Regions from separate parts of the uncultured Sphingobacterium sp. genome, predicted to be linked through region 1. Evidence: riboswitches for the same ligand, from Rfam matches in the RefSeq annotation. Region 1 holds a riboswitch; each other region holds the start of a gene.

Region 1 (3,149 bases):
CAAAGGTTGAGGAAAGCTGATTTATCAGCATCAAGGGACATTGGTGAAAATTAATATAATCATTATGCAAAAGATATTATTAGCAGAAGATGATCCTAATTTGGGGGATCTTTTAAAAGACTATCTCGAATTAAAGGGAAAATTTGACGTCACATTATGCACGGATGGAGATGAAGCGATTTCTCAATTCAAAAAAAATAACTACGACCTCTGTATTTTCGATGTCATGATGCCAAAAAAGGACGGATTTACAGTTGGACGTGAAATCAGAAAAACAAACAACACTGTTCCTATTATCTTTGCCACAGCAAAGGGGATGATGGAAGATAAAACCGAAGCCTTTGAATTAGGGGGAGATGATTATATCACAAAGCCTTTTCGAGTGGAGGAATTATTGCTCCGCATCAATGCTTTACTGAAGCGCAGTGTTCGAGACAAAGAAGAGGAAGTGGTTGCTGATAAATTTGAAATTGGCGATTATTTCTTTGATTATACAAGTCAGCAAATTTCTTACAAAGGACAGATGCAAAAACTATCCACCAAAGAAGCGGAACTACTGCGCTTGCTTTGTTTAAAGAAAAATGATGTGCTGACCCGAGAAGAAGCTTTATTAAAAATATGGCATGATGACAACTACTTTACGGGTAGAAGTATGGATGTATTTCTCAGTAAACTTCGTAAATATCTAAAAGAAGATAGTAAAGTTGAAATTGTCAATGTGCACGGAAAAGGTTACAAACTTTTGGTGAGCTAAAAAAATGGGGAATGAGAAACAGTCATTCCCCATTTTTTATGCTACACAGCGTATTGAAACATGGCATACACTAAATCATGGATGAAAAGAAAAGAACAAAACAATTTTATTCTTAGTAGAATATAAAAAATTGATGCACTTTTATAAAAAATTTGCATTTCAAAAAGAAATGTTCTAACTTAGCGTCGCTTATAGAGAAAGGCAGAGGGAATAGACCCGATGAAGCCTTAGCAACCTGTCCCTTGACAAGGTGCTAAATTCTACCCTACTTGATATGGGAATGATAAGCCGAAGTCACCGAATTCTAGTGTGTCCTTCTCTCTCTAGCAAGAAATATAGTTGAAAAAGAAATATTAAAAACATTCATTATGTTATTGACTAACAATTTAGGTTACCCTCGTGTGGGCGCGTTCCGCGAATTGAAAAAAGCCAATGAGGCCTATTGGGCTAAAAAATCTTCTGTTGAGGAATTATTGGACACAGCAAAAAAAATTCGTGAAGGCAATTGGAAAACACAAAAAGATGCTGGAATAGATTTGATCCCTTCCAATGATTTCTCTTTTTACGATCAAGTATTGGATTTAACCCTTACTGTTGGTGCAATTCCTGCTCGTTACCATTCTTTATTGAATAAAGTAGACAACAATTACAGCTTAGATTTATATTTTGCCATGGCGCGTGGTTTCCAACAAGAAGGAATCGACGTGACAGCAATGGAAATGACCAAGTGGTTGGATACCAACTACCACTATATGGTGCCAGAATTTACAAAAGATCAAGAATTCAAATTGACGTCCGAAAAGTTCTTAAATGAATATAACGAAGCAAAATCATTGGGCATCGATACTAAACCAGTTCTATTAGGTCCTATCACTTACCTTTTGATCGGTAAAGAAAAAGAAGCTGGCTTCGACCGCATCGATTTATTGGATAAACTTGTTCCAGTATATGAGCAAATATTAGCTAAACTAGCTGAGGCCGGTGCGCAATATGTTCAGATTGACGAGCCTTTCTTAGCATTGGATTTAGATGCTAAAGTAAAAGCTTTATATCAACCCACTTTCGAAAAATTAGCTGCAGCAGCAAAAAATATCAAATTAATCGCGACGACTTACTTCGAAGCTTTAAAAGATAACGAAGATATCGCAGTTAACCTACCTATCCATGCTTTACATTTGGATTTGGTACGCGGTGAAAACCAATTGGATACGGTACTAGCTAAAGTTCCTGCTTCATTAACATTATCTTTGGGTATTGTTGAAGGCCGTAACATCTGGAAAAATGATTACGAAAAATCATTGGTTAAAATCAAACAAGCTGTTGATGCATTAGGAAAAGACCGTGTATGGGTAGCTCCTTCTTCATCATTGTTGCACGTTCCTTTTGACTTAGACAATGAACACAATGAGCAATCGCTACCAGCTGAAGTAAAAAACTGGTTAGCATTTGCTAAACAAAAATTAGCTGAGGTAAAAGACTTAGCCGTATTAGCAGAAGGTGAAGTTGATGCTGAAACAGCAAAACGCTTCGAAGCCAACAAAGCTGCGGCTGAAAGCCGTCGTACTTCTCCACTGATCCACAAACCAGAGGTTAAAACACGTACAAGCAATATCACTGATGACGATGCGAAACGTACTTCAGCATTTGCTGACCGTAAAGCAGCGCAACAAGCGAAGTTCAACTTGCCAGCATTCCCTACCACAACTATTGGTTCATTCCCACAAACGAAAGATGTTCGTAAATGGAGAGCAGACCTGAAAAAAGGTGCTATCACGCAGGCAGAGTACGATAAAGCAATCGCAGAAGAAACTGAAAACACAATCCGTCTTCAAGAGCAATTGGATATCGACGTATTAGTACACGGCGAATTCGAACGTAACGACATGGTTGAATACTTCGGTGAACAATTGGCTGGTTACGCTTTCACACAAAACGGCTGGGTACAATCTTACGGTTCACGTTGTGTAAAACCTCCGATTATCTATGGTGATGTATACCGTCCTGAAGATATGACTGTCCGTTGGTCTTCATACGCTCAATCATTGACTAACCGTCCGGTTAAAGGTATGTTGACTGGTCCGGTTACCATCTTACAATGGTCTTTCGTACGTAATGACCAACCGCGTTCAACAACGACTTACCAAATTGCATTGGCGATCTTAGACGAAGTACAAGCGTTGGAAAAAGCAGGTATCAAAATCATACAAATCGATGAACCAGCAATCCGTGAAGGATTACCGCTACGTAAAGCTGATCAAAAAGATTACTTGAACTGGGCAGTACGTGCTTTCCGTGTTTCTTCATCAAATGTAGAAGACGATACACAGATTCACACACACATGTGTTACTCTGAGTTCAATAATGTAATCGAAGATATCGCTGCAATGGATGCTGA
Region 2 (3,149 bases), on a different contig from region 1:
CAAAAACCTTGCAGACACAGGCAGCCTCCCTTTAATTCGTCAAACAATCAAATTATTAGCTTTAGAAATTGATAGCTTTTCACAACCTAACAAGCGGTTTCGGTATGCACATCAATTATATCACAATAACTTTAAAATTAATGCCCTCTTACAGGATTTAAAAGAAATTCAAGAAGAGCAGGCCGGTCAAGCAAAAAGTATATTATGTTCGATCATAAGCAACATCGAAGCAATTATTGAAGTACTCAACCGAATTCAGGTGGCTTTTTATCAAAATCAGGAAATCCAGGATAAGATTGACAGCAGTGAGTACCAACAATTTATCAATCGACCTTTGTGCAATTTCGCTGATCTAAAAAGTAAACTCCATCTGAATAACCCGCTTTTTCGATTTGCCGTTCGGATGGCTCTTCTTTTTGGAACAGGCGCATTGATCGGTATTTTATTTTTGGATTTTAAATATACCTATTGGATCTTACTGACGATCGCTATTGTTGCCAGACCAGCATTTTCAATGACAAAAAAGCGTAATATAGAGCGTATTGTAGGCACATTCTCGGGTATAATCGTTGGCATATTCTGCTTAATTGCTATTCATTTTCTCCCGGCTCTCCTTACCATAGCTGCATTAGGTCTTTTCGGATTCTTTTTATTCAATCGATCTAATTATATGGTCAGTGTCATCTTTATTACCTTGGGAATTGTAATTGCGCTCAATTTGTTTGAAGGCAATATCAATCTCATTTTAGGCAGCCGAATACTTTTCACACTCATTGGAGCATTCTTAGCTATAGCAGGTTATTTCTTGATCCCCGTACGCCAGAGCACAGGCATGGTTCAGCTGGCAAAAGAAGTATCCCTTTACAACGAACATTATTTCCAGATCATCAATAACCGTCTGTCGGACGAGAGACAAAGTTCGTTTGATATACGGCTGGCTCGCAAAAAAGCGCAGACTGCCATGGCCCTGTTTTCAGACGCTATCAATCAAATGAAAAAAGAACCCGAACACAAATGGATGGATTGGTCACATATCCACCATTTTCAGGCACTCTCTTATCAGGTCAACTCCCATTTGGTGGGTCTTTCGCTATCGTTAAGCAAAAAGACGAATCGCCACCTGACGTATGATATCCATAGTAGAATTGATGCACTTAAACCTCTTTTAACAGATTTAAATCAAATTGCAGAACGGATCAACTTAAAGAAATCATAATATCCGATTGGCAGTTACTTATCAAGTTTCATCGGACAATATGCGATCCGATGCGTATGTTATTCAAAATTCCTTTAACTAAAAAACAGCTTTTCTTTTGCTTTAATAAAAAAAGAGTTTATATTTGTATCGTCTTCGAAAGAAGATTTCTAATCAACACCTCCCTTAATCAGTAGGTCTTGATTTATAAAGAAGTGGCGAGAGACTGGCTCAATGACCCACTGGCAACCTTCAATTTGTTTGAAAAGGTGCCAATTCCTGTCCAAAACAATATCGTTTTGGAGCATATAAATAACATAAGACAATGATTATTAAACTACTGAAGTCCATTAAAAATTCAGGTTCAACACAAGTGAGCCGCACGATAAGCGAAAGTGTAAGCCATCATACAACTGTATTGATGCGAATGCGTATGCATATGCACTTCCATGCTTGTTAAAAATCATTTCCTTTTTCTTGGATAAAGATTTAACAGACCCTTCAAGGAGGTGTGTATGCTTCTCTTTTTACTTAGCAATTTCTTTTTGAACCCTTAAAATCTGATATATTATGTCTTCAAACAAAAATTTAAAATTCGAAACTCTTCAGGTTCACGCTGGCCAAGTCGCTGACCCTACTACGGGATCTAGAGCAGTTCCTATATATCAAACAACATCTTTTGTATTTGAAAATGCCGAACACGGCGCAAACTTATTTGCATTAAAGCAGTTCGGCAATATTTATACACGGATTATGAATCCTACTACGGATGTTTTCGAACAACGTATTGCGGCACTTGAAGGTGGAGTCGCGGCTGTTGCTGTTGCGTCTGGCCAGGCGGCACAGTTTATTGCATTAAATAATATCTTGGAAAGTGGTGACAATTTTGTTGCCGGATCCAACTTATACGGCGGTACATTCAACCAGTTTAAAGTTTCTTTTAAACGCCTGGGCATCGAAGCTCGATTTGCAACGGACGCCGAGGCAGATAAAATTGAAGCCCTCATTGATGATAAAACAAAGGCCATCTATGTTGAAACAATTGGAAACCCAAGTTTCAATATTCCAGACTTTGAGAAAATTGCTGCAGTAGCAAAAAAATATGACTTACCGTTAATCGTCGATAATACTTTTGGAGCTGGGGGTTATTTATTTAAACCTTTGGAGTATGGTGCAAATGTGGTTGTTGAATCGGCAACTAAATGGATCGGTGGACATGGCACAAGCATTGGAGGTGTCATCGTCGACGGCGGAAACTACAATTGGGGCAACGGAAAATACCCTCAATTTTCCGAACCATCTGAAGGCTATCATGGCTTAGTTTTTTCCGAAGTTTTCGGTGAAGGCGGACCGTTTGGAAATATTCAATTTGCCATTCGGGCACGTGTGGAAGGGCTTCGGGATTTCGGACCAGCACTCTCCCCTTTCAATTCATTCTTATTATTACAAGGCCTTGAAACCCTGTCTTTGCGGGTGCAACGCCATGTAGACAACACTTTAGAGGTAGCTAAATGGCTTGAGGCGCATCCACAGGTAGAAAAAGTAAACTATCCGGGCTTAAAAAGCTCTCCGAGCTTCGCTAACGCACAAAAATACCTTAAAAATGGCTATGGTGCAGTACTTTCTTTCCAACTCAAAGGTGACGCAGCACAGAAGGCCAATAGCTTTATCGACAGTTTAGAATTGATCAGTCACCTGGCCAATGTTGGCGATACGAAGTCATTGATTATCCATCCAGCAGCGACTACTCACCAACAATTAAGTGATGAAGATCAAGCCAATGCTGGAGTGTTCAAAGGTTTATTACGTCTTTCTGTCGGAATAGAACATATTGATGACATCAAAGCTGATTTACAACAAGCTTTTGATAAAATTAAATAATCAGATTTTTTCGGCCTAAACTTAAACGTAAAATGAGTAAGCATATTTATCTGCACCCGGAGCCTTTTGTATT
Region 3 (3,149 bases), on a different contig from region 1:
TAAAGAATAAGCATATCCCCAAGCTTATTCAAATAAATAGCGGTATACGAACTATTGCAGTAATTTCTTATCTTGGTCTGTATATTATTACTGGCCATAATTATTGATTTATTTTGAAACCGTTATTACTGCTGCTATTCCTATTCTCGTTGTCTTCTTGTGCTTTCTTTGGGAAGAAAAAGGACTTTCCTGAAGGCAATTACCAAATGATATTGGGCTATTCAAATGAGGAGTATCATAAAGTAAAAAGAGAATCACCCCAAAATGTGGAGGCAGATGTCTATGGTAATGACCCTACGATATACCGGTCCTTTCTCTCCCTCCATGATAAAGACAAATTTGTCATGGCGATCGATGATATCCTACTCTTCGGTAAGTATAGATTCGACGGCGATCGATTAGAATTGACCGATGAGAAAAAGGGTAGTCTCGCTTTGGATATTGTTAAGGTAAAAAACGATTTTGTTCAGCTGAGAGGTGATTTTTCACAGTTTAGCTCAGCACGTGTGCCCACAAGTGAAAAACTTTATATCAACTTTGCGTTAGATAAAACCCCTATCCGGGAGACCCCGAGCAAATTTGATAGCCAAGTGAATCTATGGCGAAATGCCCCTGTAAAATCAGAAAGTGAAATGGAGATAAAAGCCAGGGCATTGAATTTTGTAGATTATTCTATCGCTTATTTCCAGCACATATCAAGTTCAGGCACACATCACGATTATCGAATGGATGGTGTTGAATCACCCATTATTTATGCTGAGAATGGCATCGTGCTCAAGGCATGGGCAGATGTTCCCGATTCTTGGAAAGAGTTATTTTACAACGAAAAAAATGCATTACTCGCCTACAAATATTTATTTGATGGTTTTAAATATGGATCGAAAGAGGAGTACCATGTTACGGGACTCTTACTGATTACATTTTATCTCAAAAATCTACGGAATTCCCTGGCGGCGAATCTTTAGCCAATCTATTGTGGCGTAGTCAGTCGCTTCGTTGTCGATGATCCTCGACCGTTAATTTTATCTTTTTTTAGAGTCTTTTATATTTGGTGGAGCCTAAATTCCTGTTGTTGCCTGGAAATAAACCTGAAGCCGTATTTATTGCAATCTTTTTACCGCTATTTTTGCTTTTTCGAAAAAATATTTTTGTCTTTTGATTTTTTAAAACGATATTAGCAACGCTTATAGAGAAAGGCCGAGGGACTAGACCCGTTGAAGCCTTAGCAACCTGTATTGTTCAAGGTGCTAAATTCTACCCTACTCCATGTGGGAAAGATAAGTTACATGTAGATAAACGATTCCTCGACGTGTGCGTTTCGATGTAAGCCAACCAAACTAAAAACAGTTTTTTAATGAAGATTATCGATCATATCCAGAATGCCAAAGGAAAAACATTGTTTTCTTTTGAGCTATTGCCACCGGCGAAAGGGCAGGGCATCCAAAGTATTTTTAAAACCATGGATGAACTGATGGAGTTTAAACCTCCTTTTATCGACGTAACCTACCACCGGGAAGATTATATCTATAAAGAGCATGCGAGTGGATTACTAGAACGCGTTTCCTATCGTAAACGTCCTGGAACAGTGGCGATATGTGCTGCAATCATGAATAAATATAAGGTAGATGCGGTGCCCCATTTGATATGTGGTGGTTTTACAAAAGAGGAAACTGAAAATGCATTGATCGATTTGAACTTTCTGGGGATAGATAACGTCTTGGTATTGCGGGGAGATGCACGTAAGGGCGATGCCGATTTTATACCGACCGATGGTGGACATGCTTTTGCAACAGACCTACTGGAACAGGTAACTGATATGAATAAAGGAAAGTATCTGCATGAAGACATTATCACATCGGAAAAGACTGATTTTTGCATCGGAGTAGCGGGCTATCCCGAAAAGCATTTTGAATCGCCAAATTTCAATACTGATTTTAAATACCTGAAACAAAAAGTCGATATGGGAGCAGAGTTTATTGTGACTCAGATGTTCTTTAATGTTGAAAAATACAAGGAGTTTGTAACAAAATGTAGGGACAACGGAATCCATGTCCCTATTATTCCAGGGTTAAAACCACTGACAACGAAAAAACAGTTGGTGACCTTACCAAGGATATTTCATTTAGATATTCCGGAGGAACTGAGCGATGCTGTCTCAGCATGTAAAACGAATGCCGACGTCAGACAAGTAGGTGAAGAGTGGTTGGTGCAACAATGTCAGGAGCTAATTAAATTTGGCGCTCCGGTTTTACATTTCTATACGATGAGTAATCCTGGTCCAACAAAGAAGATTGTCGAAAAACTAGCCTAACTCATAAAAATAAAACGAAAAGGGAGCGCATAAGCTCCCTTTTTTTATGGTAGTATTCGTTGTGAAAGCCTAAAATATGTCCAGAATTTTGATAGTGTGGTTTAGGTCGATCTCTATATTTAGGGTTTAATAGCCTGTTTGGTTTAATAGCCTGTTTATAGTCAGATACTTGTGTTAAATAGTGTTAATTAACTTATTGGAGTCAGGATAACTTTTTAACTTAAAGTGCTAAAAAGGATTTTAACAATAGACCAAATTGACCTTATGACGTACACTAGATTAAATTCTCTACTCGGCTTTGCTTGCGGACTAATTGCTACATGTGTATATATCGCCACCGTTGAAAAGACGGTAAGCTGGTGGGATTGTGGTGAATTTATTGCCTGTGCCTACAAGCTGGAAGTGGCACACCAACCGGGAGCACCATTATTTCTTCTTATTCAGAATATATTTTCCAACCTGGCTTTGGGTAATGCAGGTAAAATCGCCTATTGGATGAATATTGGATCCGCAATCTGCAGTGGGCTTACTGTTACATTTTTATTCTGGACAATAACAGCAATTGCCAAAAAGATACTCAACAGGCAAGAGAAAGTTCAATTATCGAATTATTTCCAAATTTTTGCTGCGGGCTTAGTTGGTGCAATGGCTTTCTGCTTCAGTGATTCATTCTGGTATTCGGCTGTTGAATCCGAGGTATATGCGATGTCTTCATTGTGTACAGCGATTGTTTTTTGGGCAATTTTAAAGTGGGAAGTCCGTGCAGATGAGGAAGGTAGCGATCGTTGGCTGGTTTTTATTGCTTTTGTTATGGGCCTTTCGATCGGAGTGCACTTAT
Region 4 (3,149 bases), on a different contig from region 1:
TCATGCTGGGAAGGTTTATTTAAAAGCCCCTGGTCATACACAGGCATATTACTTGCATAACTAGCAGAAGCTCTGGCGGAAATCTTAGGGAGCAACTCCATGCGTTGCTGCTGTACTGCCACCTCAGTTTCTTTGAGCTGCAAATAAGACTGCTCGATGTATTTACTGTTCTGTAGCGCTTTGTCGATCATGTCTTTCAGGGACATGCGCAAAGAATCGAGGGCGAAGGTGTCCGAAATAGCGCATACTAACAATCCCATGGTTAGTATGCCTTTTGCCCAATAGGGAGGAAAAAAGTTCACGTGTGCTATGTAATTTTTTTGCGTTGCAAACTTAGACACTTATTGGAACTTGGATTTCTTCACAAACGCCAATATGTTATGGAAAAAAGACATTTTTTCATCAATTCAAACAAAAAGACCAATATCTGCCAATAAGCCCTTAGAATCTCCTTTTTTATAGCACATAAAAAAGGCCTTTCAAATCGTGATTTGAAAGGCCTTTCTCGACGGTATAATAATAGATTATCCGTATAAGGAATCTTCTATTGCATTCCACAGCTGGATTCTTTTTTGTAGCGCAATTTTACTGATCTCTTTCATTTCTGTCCATTTAACCTCATCGTCCTTCGCAAGATCTGTGATCATCTGCATCGCCAACGGTCCATGCTCGTCGCCGTCAAGATCAATATGGCGTTGAAAATAATAAATAAAGCTATCCAGATTGGCTGTAGGAAAGTTTGTTTTAATTTCTTCCAAAATAGAGGTAAACATTCCCGGAATAAGGTCTTCACGTCCAAATGTAAATGCTGCAGCAATTTTATGCACCTCGCCCTCAGCAATCACTTCGAATGTAAAATTCAAAAAGTCTTTGATCCGCTTGTCCAATGTGGTCGTTGCAATGACATCGAATATGTTGTTCGATTTTTTGGCGTGAGCAATAAATTTGTTGACGAGATGAAGGTCGGCACCCATGGCATCCATGGCGTCCAGATACATCTCAAAATGGCTCAAACGGCGGCCATCAATGTATTCATCCGACTCCTCAGCCAATACAATTTCGTTGATTAGATAGCGCGTTGATGGATGCTCACTCGCAAACCAAGGTAAAGTCGTACAGGTCAATTTAATCTGTAAAGCTTTTAGTAAAGACATAAAATCCCATACAGCGTACACATGCCCTTCTGTAAAAGAACGTAGATTCTTGATCGTTTTGATCTTACGATATAAAGGGTGTTGCAATAATACCTCGCGTTCGGCAGCAATGTATTCGTTAATTTCCGCAATTCTATTCATGGCGCAAAAGTATTGTCTTATCTCTGTTTTTAAAAGTATTTTCGATGAGATTACAGTAACATGATAAATTTTTCGACCAGCTATCCGCTTCATAACCAAATCACAGCCAACAACGCGCCTCGCTTTTGACCTCCCTATTCCTGTTGTTAGCGCTCATTTACCCTTAAAAACAAAAATATTTTTTATTATAAAAAATAATCTACTATATTTGTAGAGTATTCAGAATTGCATGATGCAATACCAACCGAGTGCAGGCACCGCGGTGGTAAATTAATACGGGTTTCGACCAAAATAAACGTCGCTGAACGATTATTTTCCCAACAAGATCTGGATACAGTTTATGGTTTAATCCTTTAAATTTTTAAATTGTATGGCTACTACAACAAATCTTTACCAACACTTACTGGAAAAATTCAGTTATTACTCAACAGATGAACTGATCCAGCTCAACAACGACACCATCTTAGGACAAGGCTGGGGTTCAGCCAAGGCAACCTTTAGAACAGCTTTGATCAGTACATTCTCCAAAAGAGGACTAGATCTTTCCAACATTATTTCCAAGGAAGACGGTTTTACCTCGGTGAAACATGTCCCTGTACGCTTGGAACAGAATGTCCTGATTCCTTTACAGTAATCGTTATCGGCAAAAAAAGCGCGCATCGAAAGGACTTCGTGCGCGCTGCTGTCGTTGGTTTAGGAAATTGCCGATTTAAAAGAAGGCAATAATCTTATTATTTATAGTTTGGATTCTGAATTAATACACCTGCACTTTTCTCAATTTCTGTTTGTGGTAATGGCCAGCGGTAAAATTTGTCCTCAAAATGATAGGGCACTTTACTGTCTTTGACCGCATTGAGTACTTCGCCTGCGATATGCCAACGAATCAGGTCGTAATGCCGTAGTCCTTCGAAAGCAAGTTCAACCCTTCTTTCGTGACGGATACGGTCGCGCATTTTTTCCTTGGTATAACCGGCAGGGAACCCAGGCATCTGAACGCGGCTCCTCAAGGTATTCATGGCATCGTAAACCGATGGGTCTGGTCCAGCGATTTCATTTTGTGCTTCGGCATACATCAATAACACCTCCCCAAACCGCAGTACAACCGCATCCTGTTGGCTCAATGTTGAAAAGCCAAAAGGTAAGTTGGCCGGATCCAAAAATTTCAGCACCCCATAACCTGTAGGCCGCGGATTGGACGGTGTATGGATCTTACCGCCGCCAAAGTCGGGATGATCCACGAAAATTGTTTTGCTCAAGCGCGGATCCCTATCTTTGAAGGGATTGGCTCGGTCAGTCAAGGGTGATTCACCATAAGGCAAACCATCTTTGCATTCATAAGTATCCACCAGGTTCTGTAAAGGTGAAGCAGCGATCCAATCGCCTAGGTACATGTCCCAGGGGGCTGTATTATTCGGTGCCAGAAAATTGACCGAAAAGATAATCTCAGTATTGTTCTTCTGTGTTGCATCGCGAAAGACATTTTCAAAAGCCGTACTTAGGGTATACTCTTTCATGACATCGCTGCATAAGTCTTTTACCTCTTTCAAGATTGCTAAATCGGGCACCCCTTTGTCACCATAAGCCGCAAACAGTAAAACCCGTGCTTTCAAAGCTTTTGCTGAACTCGCGGTCGCATGCCCCCCATTATTGAAATAAGGTTTAGCCGCTAAGTTAGCGATCCCAAAATCCAGATCAGCGCGAATCTGTTTTAGGATATTCTCCGCAGTTTCCTTTGGCTGACGCTGATTCTCTAGACTGAGGGAGGTCAGCACAAGCGGCACCTCACCATAAATACTGTACAATTGGAAATAAACAAAAGCACGGATAAAGCGGGCTTCGGCTTCCATATTTTTC

What was found. A riboswitch is a leader RNA that binds a small molecule or an ion and turns the genes downstream of it on or off. The one in region 1 is predicted to bind S-adenosylmethionine.
Region 2: it holds a riboswitch for S-adenosylmethionine, as region 1 does, so the genes downstream of both, ACHWSC_RS02410 (O-acetylhomoserine aminocarboxypropyltransferase/cysteine synthase family protein) here and metE (5-methyltetrahydropteroyltriglutamate--homocysteine S-methyltransferase) in region 1, are expected to answer to the same signal.
Region 3: it holds a riboswitch for S-adenosylmethionine, as region 1 does, so the genes downstream of both, metF (methylenetetrahydrofolate reductase [NAD(P)H]) here and metE (5-methyltetrahydropteroyltriglutamate--homocysteine S-methyltransferase) in region 1, are expected to answer to the same signal.
Region 4: it holds a riboswitch for S-adenosylmethionine, as region 1 does, so the genes downstream of both, ACHWSC_RS06655 (5-oxoprolinase) here and metE (5-methyltetrahydropteroyltriglutamate--homocysteine S-methyltransferase) in region 1, are expected to answer to the same signal.

What each region holds. Positions count from the first base shown of each region.
Region 1 covers NZ_CAXYKD010000032.1:49,414-52,562, reverse strand. Annotated here, with positions in the region: gene ACHWSC_RS14910 (response regulator transcription factor) at 65-754, shown strand; SAM riboswitch class I at 941-1,044, shown strand; gene metE (5-methyltetrahydropteroyltriglutamate--homocysteine S-methyltransferase) at 1,123-3,149, shown strand, end outside.
Region 2 covers NZ_CAXYKD010000003.1:99,597-102,745, forward strand. Annotated here, with positions in the region: gene ACHWSC_RS02405 (FUSC family membrane protein) at 1-1,216, shown strand, start outside; SAM riboswitch class I at 1,398-1,510, shown strand; gene ACHWSC_RS02410 (O-acetylhomoserine aminocarboxypropyltransferase/cysteine synthase family protein) at 1,766-3,076, shown strand; gene metX (homoserine O-acetyltransferase) at 3,109-3,149, shown strand, end outside.
Region 3 covers NZ_CAXYKD010000005.1:174,915-178,063, forward strand. Annotated here, with positions in the region: gene rimM (ribosome maturation factor RimM) at 1-10, shown strand, start outside; gene ACHWSC_RS04240 (hypothetical protein) at 114-965, shown strand; SAM riboswitch class I at 1,182-1,284, shown strand; gene metF (methylenetetrahydrofolate reductase [NAD(P)H]) at 1,355-2,311, shown strand; gene ACHWSC_RS04250 (DUF2723 domain-containing protein) at 2,576-3,149, shown strand, end outside.
Region 4 covers NZ_CAXYKD010000008.1:113,049-116,197, forward strand. Annotated here, with positions in the region: gene ACHWSC_RS06645 (TolC family protein) at 1-260, opposite strand, end outside; gene ACHWSC_RS06650 (DUF3050 domain-containing protein) at 525-1,295, opposite strand; SAM-I-IV-variant riboswitch at 1,506-1,599, shown strand; gene ACHWSC_RS06655 (5-oxoprolinase) at 1,666-1,929, shown strand; gene ACHWSC_RS06660 (RagB/SusD family nutrient uptake outer membrane protein) at 2,027-3,149, opposite strand, start outside.